One region of the Bradyrhizobium sp. MI1.10 genome, then DNA from elsewhere that is predicted to be linked to it. Evidence: riboswitches for the same ligand, from Rfam matches in the RefSeq annotation. Region 1 holds a riboswitch; the other holds the start of a gene.

Region 1 (3,407 bases):
GCGGCCGGAGGATTTTGCGCGAGATACGTGCGCAACCAATCCGCAACGCCCGGGGCCTTCAGCGAGGTGACGAACACACCAAGCGCGTCGAACCCCTTCCCGCGCAGCGCCGCGATCAGGGCATCGACCGGGCCAGTGTCCGCGGCGGTGAGATAGGAGCGATAGAAGATCACCAGTGCGTGCGGCTTCCCTTCGCGGGCCTGCGGCATCGCCATGACACCGCGCGCCGGATCGTAAAAGCCCATCTCCGGCACGGTCATCTCGCCGATAATAGGTCCCGCATAGAGGCCCGAAGCCAACGCAAGCTGCGCGATTGCGGCTTGCGACGCGACAGGGCCACCGGTGTCGCAGAGCACCTTGAGCCGCCGCAATGTCGAGACCGGCAGGGTCGAATAGGCATCCAGCCGCGTGTCATCGCGGCCGTCGGCCGGCAGCACGGCCAGCACGATGCCGCGCTGCTTCGCCAATTGCTGCAGGGCCGCGAGCCCATATGACCAATAGGATTCCCCGCCGATCAGACGCACGAGGATGCCGCGCGCCTGCGCAAGCGTGCGCTCGATATAGGTGTCGACCGAGAGCGGATGACGCAGTTCGGCGAGATTGACGAGGCGTAGCGACGGCAGGCTGTCGCGACCACGGCGCCAACCGGCCGCGAACGCCGCTAGATCGGAATCCGAATACGAGAGCACCACGAGATCGGCCGGGTCCTGGCCGATGTCCCTTGGTATCGCGGTCTCCTCGAGACCGCGGCTCTCGCGGAAGACGACGTGCATCAGATACCAGATCCTGAAAGACCAAGTCCCGCCTTGATTGCGGCCTCGTCGATATCGCCGTGCTCGCCGATCACGACGAGCTTTGACTGCCTCGCACCCGCACCCCAGGGCTTGTCGAACTGGTGGCGCACGCGCTCGCCGACCGCTTGCAGCAAGAGGCGCATCGGCTTGCCTTCCATCGCGATGTAACCCTTGACGCGCAGCACATTCTGCTCGCGCGCCAGCCGCTGAACGGATGCAACCAGCGCGTCGATATCGGTGACCTCGGGAAGATCGATCACGACCGACGCAAAATCGTCGTGCTCATGATCCTCCTCGCCGTCGTGATGCGAGGGACGCGCGGCGAGATCGTTCTCGGCGGCAGCACCGAGGCCGAGGATGAGGCGCGCGTCGATCGCGCCGTCGGTGATCGCCAGCATCGGCACGCGGCGCGGCATCTCGGCGGTGATCGCCGCTTTGGCGGCTTCGAGCCCTGCCGCGCCCGCAAGATCCGCCTTGGTCAGCAGCACGATGTCGGCGCAGGCGATCTGGTCCTCGAACACTTCCGACAGCGGCGTCTCATGGTCGAGATTCTCGTCCGCCGCACGCTGCGCCTCGACGGCGTCAGGATCGGGCGCGAAACGGCCGGCGGCGACAGCTTCGGCGTCGGCGAGCGCGATCACGCCGTCGACCGTGATGCGCGAACGGATCTCCGGCCAGTCGAACGCCTTCAGCAACGGCTTGGGCAGCGCCAGACCCGAGGTCTCGATCAGGATATGATCGGGGCGCACCGGTCGCGACAGCAGCTTCTCCATGGTTGGAATGAAATCGTCGGCGACGGTGCAGCAGATACAGCCATTGGCGAGCTCGATGATGTTCTCTTCCGGGCAATTCGCATCGGCGCAGGATTTCAGAATCTCGCCATCGACGCCCTCGCTGCCGAACTCGTTGACGAGCACCGCGAGCTTCTTGCCGTTGGCATTGGCAAGCAGATGCTGGATCAGCGTGGTCTTGCCGGAGCCGAGAAAGCCCGTGACGACCGTGACCGGGACTTTTGCGAGCGAATTCATTCGGCGGCCTCCGGCACGACGGCCAAGGTGGGAATGGGGGGAATGCGGGCAAGCGATTGCTTGCGGAAGATCTCCGGGCGGCTGCGCCAGGGCACGAGGCCGTCGGGCGCGGCCGCATAGGCCGCGGCGCCCGCGACCACGTCGCTCGCATTCGCATCCGACAGACGGCCATAAACATAGGACCAGCGGCCGGGCGCGCTGAGCGCGACCGAGCAACCCTGGTTGCACGCAGACAGGCATTCGACGGGAACCACGCTGACGCCGTCGGGCACGCCGGCCTCGAGGATCGCACCATGGAGGCGCTTACCCGGCGTCGTCTCGCCCTCGCCAAGCGTCTGGCCGGCGCGGCAGGTGATGCAGACATGAAGTGTGACGGTCATCGCTTCTTCCAGAATAAACAGCGGGAAGCGATGAGGCCCACGAACCGTTCTTGCGAAGGCCCGTTTCCCCGTCGCGGAACACCCCGTCCGCCGGTCCAAAATCGTCCGCGCTGGCAGGTCTCCCGGCTTGCGGAGCAGGGTTTCCCCTTCGATCCCCGCCTTCCCGATCCCCAGGGGATCAGTGGCTTCGGGCATCTCTCCGGTCACGGTCGCGGGGGCGGCTGCATTTTGGAACCAAATCTTGCCGATTCGGCCCCTATCGCATTCCCTCTTCGCCTGTCGTAGGACAGGAACCAACGCCGGGCCACCATTTGCCCCCGACCGCCTCTTGTCAAGCCGAAGGACCCCGTCCGATGACGTCAGAACCGGATACCCAGACGGCCGACGAAACCGACGCCCGTCACGCCTCGAAAATGGCGAAGAAGAAGGTCGCCCGCGACAAGATCATGGCGACCAAGAGCGCCGAAAAGGGCCTCATCATCGTCCACACCGGCGCCGGCAAGGGCAAGTCGTCCTCGGCCTTCGGCATGATCGTCCGCTGCGTCGCCCATGGCTTCCCCTGCGCGGTCGTGCAGTTCATCAAGGGCGCCTGGGACACCGGCGAGCGCCGCATGCTCACCGGCCATTTCGGCGACCTCTGCCAGTTCCACGCCATGGGCGAAGGCTTTACCTGGGAGACGCAGGACCGCGCCCGCGACATCGCCGCTGCGCGTGCCGGCTGGGAGAAGGCCAAGGAGCTGATCCTCGACCAGAATCTCCGCATGGTCGTGCTCGACGAGATCAACATCGCGCTGCGCTACGATTATCTCGACATCGCCGAAGTTGTCGATTTCCTGGTGACCTCGAAGCCACCGATGACGCATGTCGTGCTCACCGGGCGCAACGCCAAGGACGAGCTGATCGAGATCGCCGATCTCGTCACCGAGATGACGCTGATCAAGCATCCCTTCCGCTCCGGCATCAAGGCGCAAGCCGGCGTCGAGTTCTAAGAAACTCGCGATGGCGCGCGCATTGATGATCCAGGGGGCCGGCTCGGACGTGGGCAAGTCGCTCATCGTCGCCGGTCTCGCGCGCGCGTTTGTTCGACGCGGCCTGCGCGTGCTCCCGTTCAAGCCGCAGAACATGTCGAACAATGCTGCCGTCACCGTCGACGGCGGCGAGATCGGCCGCGCCCAGGCGCTCCAGGCGCTCGCCGCCGGCGTCGA
Region 2 (3,407 bases), on a different contig from region 1:
GCGACCTGTTGCTGTCGCAGATGCAACATGGTCTCAGACCCGGGACAGCCGAATTGGGCAAATTGCCCAACATTGAGCGCGTCTGCGTTTGGCACGGCATTTGAAAGGGATCGCCCATGGCATCGCTCGCCTAAGGAGTCGGAAGGCATGGCTTACAAGATCGTCGCTTCGCAATGCACCGTTTGTGGCGCATGTGAGTTCGAGTGTCCCAACGCGGCGATCAGTCTGAAGCGCGACATTTACGTTATCGATGCCAAAAAATGTACGGAGTGCGAGGGCCATTGCGACACGCCGCAATGCGCGGTGGTCTGTCCGGTCCCTGACACCTGTGTCCCGTCCAAGACAGGATAGGCAGCCCGCGACCAAAAGGCCTCATCGCTCGATTTCGCGAACGAAGTTGTAGATGTGGGACCTTGAGGAGACCACGACCGCATGGGGCGCATCGAGGTCGATTAACATCGTTATGAGCTTAAGACGCTGAGCGACTCCGAGGAACCCCTCAAAGGGCTCTGTCGGAGGACACCGTCGAAATTGTCACGAACAAGGACAAGGCCCTCGATGCTCAGTGGCCGCGTTAAGGCCTATCGTCGCTGGCCGCGAGTCGAGGCGAGGCAGACCGGCGTCGAGCGGCCACGGACGCATCGAAGCCGGCGCAAAAGTCGCTCAGCACGTGAACACCTAGTGCACCGAGAAGATCATCTTGGCCAACCTCACGGAGGCGGACGACCTCGTGCCTGGTCGCGGGCCCGCCGAACACCAAGGAGCCGACCTGATCATCCGTGCGGTCCTGGAGCAATCCGGCTTTCGAAATTTCTAGGGAGCCTCGTGGGCTGTGACCAAACGGATGCCGGCCGAGGATGATCGCACCTTCCTGACGCGCAGGTTCGAAAAGCTGCTGACGGAAAAGGTCGCCTCCTCGCGATCACACAGATACCGAAAGCGGCCCGGGTTCGTTCCGGTGGTGGAGCTCAACCGTTACGCGAGCAAGGAGCGAATGCATTTCACAAGCGGAGCCTCCACAGATCCGGGCGTGTTCACCAGGCCGCAAGCAAGACCGTCGTACCCGCCTAGTGCGCTCGTAATCGCTTGGGCAATATCGCAGCGAGAATCGGTAGGTTGACGCATCGATCCTCGTGCGCATAATTCAAGCCGTCGCGGTCTCCGGATTTCGTTTGATCCGGAGCTAAGAGGGAAGCCGGTGCAATGCCGGCGCTGCCCCCGCAACTGTAAGCGGCGAGCCGCTGTCCAACGAAGTCACTGAAGCCATGCGGCTTCGGGAAGGCCGGACAGCAGCGACGACCCGTGAGCCAGGAGACCTGCCTCGACAACATATCGTCCACGGGCGGGGCGTCCCGGTGTGCGCCAAGCAGTTGTCGCTCACGCGATGTTCGCTGTCTGCGTCCGCCATGGCCTTTGCCCCAACATGGGGTCTAAGCTATGTCAATCCTTTCGCTTCCCGTTGCCACACTGGGGACGTCACGCATCGGCCCACGACGCGAACTCAAATTCGCGCTCGAGAGCTACTGGGCGGGAAAATCCAGCGAAGCCGAGCTCCTCGAGGCGGGGAGTGGACTTCGTGCCGCTAATTGGGCACGGCAGAAATCCCGCGGTGCGACCGTCATTCCTTCGAATGACTTCTCGCTCTACGACCATGTGCTCGATACCAGCCTAATGGTCGGCGCCATTCCCGACGTTTACGGCTGGAACGAAGGTCCTGTGTCGCTCAAAACCTACTTCACCATGGCGCGTGGCGCTCAAGACGGTGGTCACGCTCAGTATGGGCCCGGCGTAGCCGCACAGGAGATGACGAAGTGGTTCGATACGAACTACCACTACATGGTGCCGGAATTTCACCAGGATCAGATCTTTACGTATGCCTCTCGGAAGCCGATCGAGGAATATGAGGAGGCAAGAAGCCTCGGCTATCAGACGCGGCCCGTCCTAGTGGGCCCAGTCACTTTCCTGAAGCTCGGCAAAAGCGTGAATCCCGCATTCAATCCGCTGTCGCTGCTTGATCGCCTCCTCCCCGTCTATGTCGATGTTCTCCGCGAACTAGCCTCGCGCGGCGCTGAATGGGTTCAGCTCGACGAGCCATGCCTAGTGATGGACGTCGACGAAGCATCTCGGGCGGCTGTCCGCCGGGCCTATGCTCATTTCGCTAAGGCCGTGCCGGCCCTTAAAATCATGCTGGCCACATACTTCGGGGCTGTCGGCGACAATCTTGAAACAGTCTTGGCCTTGCCCGTTGCCGGGCTTCATGTCGACCTGGTTCGTGCACCTGACCAGTTGGACGCGATTGTCGCCAGAGCCCGTAGAGATCTCGTGGTCTCGCTCGGTGTCGTTGATGGTCGCAACGTGTGGCGCTCTAATCTGCCGGCGCTACTCGACCAACTTGCTCCTATAGTCAAAAAACTGGGCAGGGACCGTGTTCAGATTGCCCCCTCCTGCTCGCTGCTTCATGTTCCGACCGACATTGAGCTAGAGATCGATCTCGATCCCAATCTGAAGACGTGGTTGGCGTTCTCAGTGCAGAAGATCAAGGAACTTTCGATATTGGGCAAAGCGCTGGCTGGCTATGCTGCCGACGTGGCCGATGAACTCACGCTCTCAGAGGATGCATCCGTCACCCGCGAAACATCGCCGAAGATCCACAGTGCGAACGTCGCCGGACGAATGGCCGAGATCGACGATAGCATGCGTCGCCGTCGCAGTGCGTTCACCCAGCGCGCCAACGTCCAGCGCGTCGCCTTCGCATTGCCGATGTTTCCAACCACAACCATCGGATCCTTCCCGCAGACGGCGGACGTCCGCAATGCGCGTGCAGCTCATGCGCGGGGAGCGATGAATGACACGCAGTACGAGCAGCTTCTGAAAGCGGAGACAGCCCATACCGTGCATTGGCAGGAAGATATCGGCCTGGACGTGCTCGTACACGGTGAGTTCGAGCGCAATGACATGGTTCAATACTTTGGCGAGCAGCTGTTGGGTTTCGCATTCACCAAGCACGGCTGGGTTCAGTCTTATGGCTCGCGGTGCGTTCGTCCTCCTATCCTGTTTGGAGATGTCTCCCGCCCGAAGCCCATGACCGTTAAATGGTGGCGACATGCGCAGTCTCTGACCAAAAAACCCGTCAAGGCTATGCTGACCGGACCGGTGACGATCCTGAACTGGTCGTTTGTCCGTGACGACATCCCGCGGAGCGAGACATGCCGACAGATCGCTCTCGCGATCCGAGACGAGGTCATCGACCTTGAGGCAGCTGGAGCGACCATGATCCAGATCGACGAGGCTGCGTTGCGGGAGGGACTGCCGCTGCGAAAATCGCAGTGGAAGGACTATCTCGATTGGGCAGTGGACAGTTTCCGTGTTTGCTCCTCCGCTGTCGCTGACGGAACTCAGATCCATAC

What was found. A riboswitch is a leader RNA that binds a small molecule or an ion and turns the genes downstream of it on or off. The one in region 1 is predicted to bind cobalamin.
Region 2: it holds a riboswitch for cobalamin, as region 1 does, so the genes downstream of both, metE (5-methyltetrahydropteroyltriglutamate--homocysteine S-methyltransferase) here and AC0L3K_RS07570 (DUF1636 domain-containing protein) in region 1, are expected to answer to the same signal.

What each region holds. Positions count from the first base shown of each region.
Region 1 covers NZ_JBVVPN010000005.1:106,107-109,513, forward strand. Annotated here, with positions in the region: gene cobN (cobaltochelatase subunit CobN) at 1-773, opposite strand, end outside; gene cobW (cobalamin biosynthesis protein CobW) at 773-1,822, opposite strand; gene AC0L3K_RS07570 (DUF1636 domain-containing protein) at 1,819-2,202, opposite strand; cobalamin riboswitch at 2,298-2,515, opposite strand; gene cobO (cob(I)yrinic acid a,c-diamide adenosyltransferase) at 2,556-3,191, shown strand; gene AC0L3K_RS07580 (cobyric acid synthase) at 3,202-3,407, shown strand, end outside.
Region 2 covers NZ_JBVVPN010000019.1:43,148-46,554, forward strand. Annotated here, with positions in the region: gene AC0L3K_RS20680 (4Fe-4S binding protein) at 148-351, shown strand; cobalamin riboswitch at 1,139-1,338, shown strand; gene metE (5-methyltetrahydropteroyltriglutamate--homocysteine S-methyltransferase) at 1,438-3,407, shown strand, end outside.